DNA from 3 places in the Streptomyces sp. NPDC042364 genome. Region 3 is predicted to be linked to each of the others. Evidence: predicted binding sites of a transcription regulator. Region 3 holds the regulator's gene; each other region holds the start of a gene.

Region 1 (3,271 bases), on a different contig from region 3:
CTGCTCGGAGATCCCGGCCCGGACGCACCGGTTCCACGGATGACGTCCGGACACCGCGCGTGGCCGAACCGGTCGGCGCCCGAGCGAGGGCCGTTGCCGCTCGCCCGGCGACGGAGAGGCGTTCGACGCCCCGCGCGCGCCTGGGGGCTGTCGTCAAAATCCCGTCTGCCCCGCGACGCCTGGCACGCCGTCCGCGTCCGCCGCCGCACAGGCCGGGTGTCGCTGTCGGATTGCTGTGAATCACGGTGAAGGTGGCGCAGGTCACAGACACGGGGGTGGTGGCCTGTCGAAGGTGGAGCGAAACGGAAGGAGCGCCTCACCTTGGACCGTGTGGAGACCGGGGAAGGGCCGGCCCGGACCGACGTGACGCCGCCGTCGGGCGCGGGGCCGCTCCTGGACGGAATCCCTCGGCAGCCGGGCGCGTCGGCACCCGGAGGAGGCGGAGGGAAGGCCGGGTCTTCGGGGCTCGGTCGACAGCGGCCCGGGCCTTCGGGGTCCGGCGGCCGGAACCGCGGGGTCGGGTCCGGCCGCCGCCCGCATCCCGCCCGTGCCCACCTCCCGCGCCCCTGGCGGCTGCTCCCCACCCCTTCCGCCACGCCGTTCACCTTCTGGTACCTCACGGTGCTCGCGATCACCTCGGCGATCACCGCGTACGGGGACCCGGCCCTCGTCCGCGCCCTCCACCACGGCTTCAGCACGGACGTGGCGCATCTCGTGGGTGCCCCTGTTCCGGTGCTGATCGCGAGCGCGCTGTGGATCGCCGGCGGGGTGACGTCGGCGTACACGCCGGGCTTCGTGCTGGTGCTGACCGCCCTGGAACGCCGGATCGGCGGCCTTCGGACGGCCGGGGTCTTCCTGCTGGGGCATGTCCTCGCCACCCTCGCCACCGAGGTCCCGGTCGGCCTGTCCGTCCTGGCAGGCGGGCTGCCGGGCAGCTCCCTCCACCGCCTCGACTACGGGATCAGCTTCGGGGTGGCGGCCAGCGCGGGCGCGCTGGCGGGCCTGCTGCCGTGGTGGTCGCGCTGGCCGCTGCTGCTCGGCTTCGGCGGGATGCTCATGGACGACCTGCTCGCGTTCGCGGACCCGATGACCGACTGGGGACATCTGATCGCCCTCGGGATCGGCGTGGCCACATGGCCGGTGGTGCGGCGGTGGCGGCGGGCGGCGGGGGCCCGCGACGCGTTCGCGCCGAATCCGGTGCGTCAGGTGGACGCCGCCGTCTGAGGTGTCGCGGTCTTCACTGCCGGCCGTCGAATCCCGCGGTCGTCAGCGGGGCGACCGTCGTCCGGCCCAGGGACTCGTACAGGGCCCGCCCCTCCGGTGTTCCGCCCAGTACGCCGAGCTCCGCGCCCTGGTCGACCACGGACCGGGTCAGGGTGCGCATGACCAGCGAGCCGAGGCCCCGGCGGCGGTGCGACGGAGAGGTCTCCATCCGGTCCACGACCGCGGTCCGTCCGGTCGGGGCGATCTGCCCGCGTGCGGCCCAGGAGCCGTCCGGTGCGGCGGCCATGGCGCGGATCACGCCGCCCCGGGACCAGGTGCGCAGGCGGTAGCCCTCGGGGGCCGTGACGGCCGGGGTGTCCGGTGCCCCCAGGGGTACGGCCATCAGCCGGCCCGGCTCCGGATCGACCCACCAGCCCTCGCCCGGCCAGGGGCGACTCCCGGCGTCTCGGCGAAGACCTTGAGCCACATCCCGGACGCGGTCACGGCGTCGGCGACCTCCCGGACCGTCTCCTCCTCGACGTCGGCGTGCGTCGCCGCGAAGACGTGGCGGGTGACATGGGCGGCCGTTCCGTTGTCGGTCGTGTGGCCCCAGGGCTCCACGACCGGGGGCGCCGCTCCCCGCGAGACCACCCAGCCGTCGACCCAGGCCCGCACGATTCCGTCCACTGCCGCCCCCGCGCGTGTGTGCCGTAAGAGGTGATACTGGATTGAGGGTATTACATTCGAGGGTCCCCGGTGATCGCCCACAGCGAACACGCCGACCCTCGGGAACATGGGGAGGCTCCTCTGCATTGAGTCGGCATAGCTCAACTTGACTGCCGAGGGAGAGATCATGGCTTCGACGTCCGCACCGCTCACCCTGCCCGTACTGCCGCTCGACGACGAGGTCGTGCTGCCCGGCATGGTGGTGCCGCTGGACCTCAATGACACGGATGTACGGGCCGCGGTGGAGGCCGCGCAGGCGGCGGCGCGGGCGGAACGCGGCAAGCCGAGGGTGCTGCTGGTGCCGCGGATCGACGGCGCGTACGCGGCCACCGGTGTGCTCGGCACCGTCGAGCAGGTGGGGCGGCTCGCCGACGGCGACCCCGGGGCGCTGATCCGGGGGCGTGACCGGGTGAGGATCGGGGCCGGGACCACCGGGCCCGGGGCCGCGCTGTGGGTCGAGGGGACCCGCGTCGAGGAGAGCGTGCCGGAGCCGCTGCCCGGGCATGTCGCCGAACTGGTCACCGAGTACAAGGCACTGGCCAGCAGCTGGCTGCGCAAGCGCGGCGCCTGGCAGGTGGTGGACCGGGTACAGGCCATCGACGACGTCTCCGCACTCGCCGACAACTCCGGCTACTCGCCGTTCCTGACGACCGAGCAGAAGGTGCAGCTGCTGGAGACCGCCGACCCGGTCGCCCGGCTGAAGCTCGCCACCCAGCAGCTCCGCGACCACCTCGCCGAGCAGGACGTCGCCGAGACCATCGCCAAGGACGTCCAGGAGGGCGTCGACAAGCAGCAGCGCGAGTTCCTGCTGCGGCGTCAGCTCGAAGCCGTCCGCAAGGAACTGCGTGAACTGAACGGCGAGAAGGAGGGCGAGGAGTCCGACGACTACCGCGCCCGGGTCGAGGCCGCCGACCTGCCCGAGAAGGTCCGCGAGGCCGCGCTCAAGGAGGTCGACAAGCTGGAGCGGTCCAGCGACCAGTCCCCCGAGGGGAGCTGGATCCGCACCTGGCTCGACACCGTGCTCGAACTGCCCTGGAACGAGCGGACCGAGGACGCGTACGACATCCAGGGCGCCAAGGGCGTCCTGGACGCCGAGCATGCCGGCCTGGAGGACGTGAAGGAGCGCATCACCGAGTACCTCGCCGTGCGCAAGCGGCGCTCCGACCGCGGCCTCGGTGTCGTCGGCGGCCGGCGCGGCGGCGCGGTGCTCGCCCTCGTCGGGCCGCCCGGCGTCGGCAAGACCAGCCTCGGCGAGTCCGTGGCGCACGCCATGGGCCGCAAGTTCGTCCGGGTCGCCCTCGGCGGCGTGCGGGACGAGGCGGAGATCCGCGGCCACCGGCGC
Region 2 (3,271 bases), on a different contig from region 3:
CGGCCGGCTCCGGTGCCCGCCCGGCGGACGATGGTGGACGCGGCCTCGACACCCGGCGGGCGCTCGGCCGTGCGCAGGGCGAGGGCGGGCAGGGTGCGGAGTGGATGGTCCTGCCGGTGTACCTGCTCGGGACCCGCACCGGTGCCCGGCCCGAGAACGAGCCGGGCGGACCGCCGCCCTCCGACGCCGTCGCGCGGCGGCTGACCGGTCCGTTCGCAGCCCAGCCGGTGATCTTCCCCGACGAGCCGGCCCGCCCGTCGGCGCGTGGAGCTGATCCGGACGAGCGCCGCCACCCGGACCCTCCTCGACGACCGCCGGACGGCGGACCAGAAGCTCACGGGATCGACGGGATCGCAGCTCCGGCACTTCGGGGCCTTCGCCTAGCGGTCCCGGCGGGCCGGAGACCGGATGGGGGGCTGGCTGGACGGCGCTGGACGGCTGGTCCATGTGCTGCCGTCCCCGCAGCGCCCGAAACGACTCGCGGCCGAGGGCGCGCCCGTCGGGCGGCGGCTGAGGAATATCGCCGGGACCGGGGCCCCGACGAGCGGGATCTTCACCGACGGGTCCACGGGGCGTCCACCGGGCCGGGCTGCCTGACCGCGGGCGACCCCGGGCGGAGCCGCCCGTGAGCGCGCCGCGGACGTCGATGGAGGTGGTCCTTCGCAGCCTCGGCATCCAGCGGCTGATCACGGCGGAGGAGCTGCCCCCGCGTCGCCGAGCAGACCGAGGCGGACCAGGAAGCGGGCGGCGCCCGTGCCGCGGCCGCCTTCCTGAGGCACTACCGGCGGCGGTACCCGACTCCCGGCAGCCGGTCGACCCCGGGACGGTCGACCAGTCGCTGCTGAAGCACACCGGCTCGCACACCGCCTGGTGACGGCGAACGCGGTACGCGCGGCGGTCGACCTGCCGTGCTGGGCCTGCGCCACGGCGGTGTGAGGCACATCCTGCGCCTGGCGCACGCCGTGCGCGGAAGCACGTGGTTTTTCCCGACCATGCCTCCCAGACGTCCGCGCCCGGCCCGCGAGCGCCCCACGCCCCATTGACAAGAGCCCACTCAAGTTTTGTGCTGGTGGTAGGAACCACGGGCGGAACCTTGGCGGACCTTGCGGGAAGGGGACGGCGATGGGGCGTGCGGTCGGAATCGATCTCGGGACGACGAACTCGGTGGTGGCCGTGTTGGAGGGCGGTGAGCCGACCGTCGTCGCCAACGCGGAGGGCCAGCGGACCACTCCGTCCGTCGTGGCCTTCGCCAAGAACGGCGACGTCCTCGTGGGCGAGGTCGCCAAGCGGCAGGCCGTGACCAATGTGGAGCGCACCGCGCGTTCCGTCAAACGCCATATGGGCGACGGGAACTGGCGTTTCCCCGAGCAGGGCTCCGTGGACGGCACCCGGCTGAGGGCCCAGGAACTGTCCGCCCGCGTGCTCCAGAAGCTCAAGCGGGACGCCGAGGCGTATCTCGGCGACGACGTCACCGACGCGGTGATCACGGTGCCGGCGTACTTCGACGACTCCCAGCGGCAGGCCACCAAGGAGGCGGGGGAGATCGCCGGACTCAAGGTCCTGCGGATCATCAACGAGCCCACGGCCGCGGCCCTCGCGTACGGCCTCGACCGGGGCGAGGAGCAGACCGTCCTCGTCTTCGATCTCGGCGGCGGCACCTTCGACGTCTCGCTGCTGGAGATCGGCGACGGGGTCATCGAGGTCAAGGCCACCAACGGGGACACGCACCTCGGCGGCGACGACTGGGACCAGCGGGTCGTCGAGTACCTCGTCAAGAAGTTCAAGGGGCAGTACGGCATCGACCTCGGCAACGACAAGATGGCGCTGCAGCGGCTCCGGGAGGGCGCCGAGAAGGCCAAGATCGAGCTGTCCAGCTCCTCCGAGACGTCCATCAACCTCCCGTACGTCACCGCCTCCGCCGAGGGGCCGCTGCATCTGGAGGAGCGGCTGACGCGCGCCCAGTTCCAGGAGCTGACGGCCGATCTGCTCGACCGCTGCAAGACGCCGTTCCACCAGGCCGTGAAGGACGCGGGGGTGAAGCTCTCCGCGATCGACCACGTCATCCTCGTCGGCGGCTCGACGCGGATGCCCGCCGTGACCGACCTGGTGAAGGAACTCACCGGGAAGGACCCGCACAAGGGTGTGAACCCCGACGAGGTGGTGGCCGTGGGCGCCGCGCTCCAGGCGGGTGTCATCCGCGGCGACGTCAAGGACGTCCTGCTGCTCGACGTGACCCCGCTGTCCCTGGGGATCGAGACCAAGGGCGGCATCATGACCAAGCTGATCGAGCGCAACACCACGATCCCGACCCGGCGTTCGGAGATCTTCACGACGGCCGTCGACAACCAGCCCTCGGTCGGCATCCAGGTCTACCAGGGGGAGCGGGAGATCGCCGCGTACAACAAGAAGCTGGGCGTCTTCGACCTCACGGGACTGCCTCCGGCGCCGCGCGGGGTCCCGCAGATCGAGGTGGCCTTCGACATCGACGCCGACGGGATCATGCATGTCTCGGCGAAGGACCTGGCCACCGGGCGCGAACAGAAGATGACCGTGACCGGTGGTTCCGCCCTGCCCAAGGACGACATCGACCGGATGATGCGGGAGGCCGAACAGTACGCGGAGGAGGACCGGCAGCGCCGGGAGGCCGCGGAGACCCGCAACCAGGCCGAGCAACTCGTCTACCAGACCGAGCGGTTCATCCGTGACAACGAGGAGCGGGTACCGGCCGACATCCGCGGCGAGGTCGAGGCCGCCGCGGCCGAGCTGAAGCAGCTCCTCGACCACCCCGAGGACACGGCCGCCCTCCGGGCCGGCATCGACAAGCTGGCCACGGTGAGCCAGCGCATGGGCCAGGCGATGTACGCGTCAGCCTCCGGCCCGCAGGCCGGGGAACCCAGCCCCGGCCCCAGCCCCGCCGAGGAGGAGGGCGTCGTGGACGCGGAGATCGTCGACGACGAGAAGAACCCGAAGAACGGCGCGGCCTAGCACCGGAGGAGCGGCGTGGCCGACTCTCTCCAGACTGCGAGGTGTCTCATGAGACACCGGCAGCCGAGCTGCATCTCCTACCGCCAAGCCATCGGCTCGGCTGCGCTGGCGGTCGTGCCCCGCCGGCCTGCAGACTGGCAGCACGAACCATCGGTGCCCGGAAGGCGAGAACCCTTGCTCCTTGCGACTGGCAGTGTCGTCATCTTCCTGTGGCTGTTCCTCTTTGCGTGGGTCGGCTGGCGGCGGCGCAGGCATGGCGGCGGCGGAGCATCCACTGCTGAGGCGT
Region 3 (3,271 bases):
GGCGATTCTGCAGCCGGGGTATCGCATCGGCGAACGGACCATCCGCCCCGCGCGGGTGGCCGTGGCCGAGCCCCAGCCGGGTGCGCAGACAGTCAAGGCGGACTCCTCCGAGTCCGCGGAGACGGCCGACGACAAGGAGAACGGTGGCCCGGACGAGGGCTGACGTCGACGACGCGAAGAACGAGCGGAAGGAGGGACGTCGGGGATGAGCACCAAGGACTTCATCGAGAAGGACTACTACAAGGTCCTCGGCGTCCCCAAGGACGCCACCGAGGCCGAGATCAAGAAGGCGTACCGGAAGCTCGCCCGCGAGTTCCACCCGGACGCCAACAAGGGCAACGCCAAGGCCGAGGAGCGGTTCAAGGAGATCTCCGAGGCGAACGACGTCCTCGGCGACCCCAAGAAGCGCAAGGAGTACGACGACGCCCGCGCGCTCTTCGGCAACGGCGGCTTCCGTCCGGGACCCGGCGCCGGGGGCGGCACGTTCAACTTCGACCTGGGCGACCTCTTCGGAGGCGGCGCCCAGGGCGGACAGGGAGCGGGCGGCTTCGGCGGCGGGATCGGTGACGTCTTCGGGGGCCTGTTCAACCGGGGCAGCTCCGGCACCACGCGGGTGCAGCCCCGACGCGGCCAGGACATCGAGTCCGAGGTCACGCTGAGCTTCACCGAGGCCATCGAGGGCGCGACCGTGCCGCTGCGGATGTCCTCGCAGTCCCCCTGCAAGGGCTGTTCGGGCACGGGCGACGCCAACGGCACCCCCCGGGTGTGCCCGACGTGCGTCGGCACCGGCCAGGTCGCGCGGGGCTCCGGCGGCGGCTTCTCGCTGACGGACCCCTGCCCGGACTGCAAGGGCCGGGGCCTGATCGCCGAGAACCCCTGTGACATCTGCAAGGGTTCCGGCCGGGCCAAGTCGTCCCGCACCATGCAGGTCCGCATCCCGGCGGGTGTCGCCGACGGGCAGCGGATCCGGCTGCGCGGCAAGGGCGCGCCCGGCGAGCGGGGCGGTCCCGCGGGCGACCTGTACGTGGTCGTGCACGTCGACGCGCACCCGGTGTTCGGCCGCAAGGACGACAACCTCACGGTGTCCGTGCCGGTGACGTTCGCCGAGGCGGCGCTCGGCGGCGAGGTCAGGGTCCCGACCCTGGGCGGTCCGCCGGTCACCCTGAAGCTGCCCCCGGGCACCCCCAACGGGCGTACGATGCGGGCCCGCGGCAAGGGAGCGGTCCGCAAGGACGGCACCCGCGGGGACCTGCTGATCACGGTCGAGGTGAGTGTCCCGAAGGACCTGTCGGGGAAGGCTCGTGACGCGCTGGAGGCGTATCGCGAGGCGACCGCGGGCGAGGACCCGCGGGCGGAGCTGTTCCAGGCCGCGAAGGGAGCATGAGTGTGATGGACGGCCGCCGTCGAAACCCTTACGAGCTGACGGAAGAGACACCGGTGTACGTCATCTCGGTGGCCGCCCAGCTCTCCGGTCTGCACCCGCAGACCCTGCGCCAGTACGACCGCCTCGGCCTGGTCTCGCCCGACCGCACCGCCGGGCGCGGCCGGCGCTACTCGGCCCGTGACATCGAACTGCTGCGTACGGTCCAGCAGTTGTCGCAGGACGAGGGCATCAACCTGGCCGGCATCAAGCGCATCATCGAGCTGGAGAACCAGGTCGCCGCCCTCCAGGCGAGGGTGGCCGAGATGGAGGCCGCGCTCGACGGCGCCGCCGCGGCGATGCAGCAGCGCGAGGCCGCGGTGCACGCGTCGTACCGGCGTGACCTGGTGCCCTACCAGGAGGCGCAGCGGACGAGCGCGCTGGTGGTGTGGCGGCCGAAGCGGCAGCAGAGCCCGGACTGAGGGCCGCCCCCGGCCGTCCGTGAGCCGTGGCCCGGCCGGCGGGGGCACTCTGCGTCGAGCACTACATCAGGGGAACCTGCGGCCGATCTCCGCGGGCACGCGACAAGGGCCCTGCCGGTACCGGGGAGTACCGGCGGGTCCTCCTCCGTGCGCCGGGGGCGTCAGCCGGGCAGCAGGTCGCCGGCCATCTCGATCCCCGTCATCCACAGCGGCTGGGCGCCCGTGCCGAACGCCGCGGCCAGCGCGTAGCCGAGGGCCGCGTCCAGCGCCTGCGGCTCGGCGTCCTCGCGCCACTCCACCAGGACCTTCCCGTCGCCCTCGGAGGAGAAGTCGCCGAGGTACGACCCGGCCCGGACCAGCCGGCTGCCCGGGACGGAGTCGGGCACCAGCCGCCAGGAGCGCTCCGCGTACCGCACGTCGACGCGGTACGAGCGCCGGGTCAGCCGGCCCTTGGCGGGGTCGATCACCGCCTCCTCGCCGTCGATGGTCAGGGTGAGCAGCGCGCCGTCACGGGTGCCGACCGGTATGTGGTCCGAGCCCTCCGTTCCCGCGGCCCGCCGCAGCTCGACCCGTGGCACACGGTCGCCCGACACGGTGACCTCGCCCCGCTCGGCGTCCAGCCGCAAGGTCAGCGCGCCGAACAGGTAGTCCTCGACGACATGCTCGACGACCGGCTTCGGCCCGGCATCCGCGTCCTCGTAGGCGTCCTCGTACCCGTCCTCGTACGCGTAGTCGTTGTACGAGTCGTCGTCGTGCCTGTCGTCGTACGCGTCGTCACCGGGGCCGCCGTGGGTGTCGTCGCACGGGGGGTCCTCGGGGGAGCCGTGCGCGTCGCTGCCGATGTTCCTGGAGAGCGAGGCCGTGGGAGCCGGGTCCTTCGGCATTGCGGTGTTCCTCTCGCCGTGGTGGGGATCTGACGGTGGTCAGTACGTCAGGTAGAACGGCAGGCGGCGTTCTCACGCTCCCGCGGTGGCCGGCTGGGTGGCGGCGGCTGAGGGCCGCGATGCCGGTGCAGTCGAGGAGGACCCGCCCGGAGTCCGGCTCGCAGAAGGGCTGGAGGAGCGGGAAGACGGTCGTTCGGCCGCTGCCGGAGGGCCCGACGAGCGCGGTGACACCGCCGACGGGGGCGACCGGACCCACCCCGTCGAGGGTGGGGGCGCGGCCCGGACAGGCGAACGTGACGTGCCACGCGGCGGTGGACGACCTGGAGGAGATCATCGCGGCGACAGCGGGATGACGGTCTCGGTGCGGGGCAGCCGTACCGCCGTGACCTCGACCTTCGCGGCGCCGGTCCGGTTGACGTAGTCGACGCGCAGGGTGTGCCGTCCGGACGGGACGATGACGTCGACGCTCCTCGCGACCGGCGTCGGGACGTCGCTGCGCAGGTCGATCCGCAGCCGGCCGTCGAGGTACACACGGACGCCGCCGT

Evidence for each region. Region 3 encodes HspR, which represses chaperone genes until heat shock. Its sites were predicted from a motif close to TTGAGNNNNNNNNNCTCAA; they were not measured.
Region 1: lon (endopeptidase La) is a predicted target of HspR. The motif match lies at 2,016-2,034, and genes of this name have one in related genera.
Region 2: dnaK (molecular chaperone DnaK) is a predicted target of HspR. The motif match lies at 1,040-1,058, and genes of this name have one in related genera.

What each region holds. Positions count from the first base shown of each region.
Region 1 is NZ_JBWKAJ010000016.1:18,806-22,076, forward strand. It holds gene AC067N_RS27510 (rhomboid-like protein) at 322-1,224, shown strand; gene AC067N_RS27515 (GNAT family N-acetyltransferase) at 1,238-1,606, opposite strand; gene AC067N_RS27520 (hypothetical protein) at 1,606-1,890, opposite strand; gene lon (endopeptidase La) at 2,057-3,271, shown strand, end outside.
Region 2 is NZ_JBWKAJ010000002.1:349,697-352,967, forward strand. It holds gene AC067N_RS04885 (hypothetical protein) at 1-293, opposite strand, end outside; gene AC067N_RS04890 (hypothetical protein) at 626-874, shown strand; gene dnaK (molecular chaperone DnaK) at 1,123-2,985, shown strand; gene AC067N_RS04900 (DUF6191 domain-containing protein) at 3,034-3,271, shown strand, end outside.
Region 3 is NZ_JBWKAJ010000004.1:323,207-326,477, reverse strand. It holds gene grpE (nucleotide exchange factor GrpE) at 1-163, shown strand, start outside; gene dnaJ (molecular chaperone DnaJ) at 206-1,384, shown strand; gene AC067N_RS10905 (heat shock protein transcriptional repressor HspR) at 1,390-1,842, shown strand; gene AC067N_RS10900 (hypothetical protein) at 2,004-2,726, opposite strand; gene AC067N_RS10895 (ATP-binding cassette domain-containing protein) at 2,617-3,060, opposite strand; gene AC067N_RS10890 (PA14 domain-containing protein) at 3,057-3,271, opposite strand, start outside.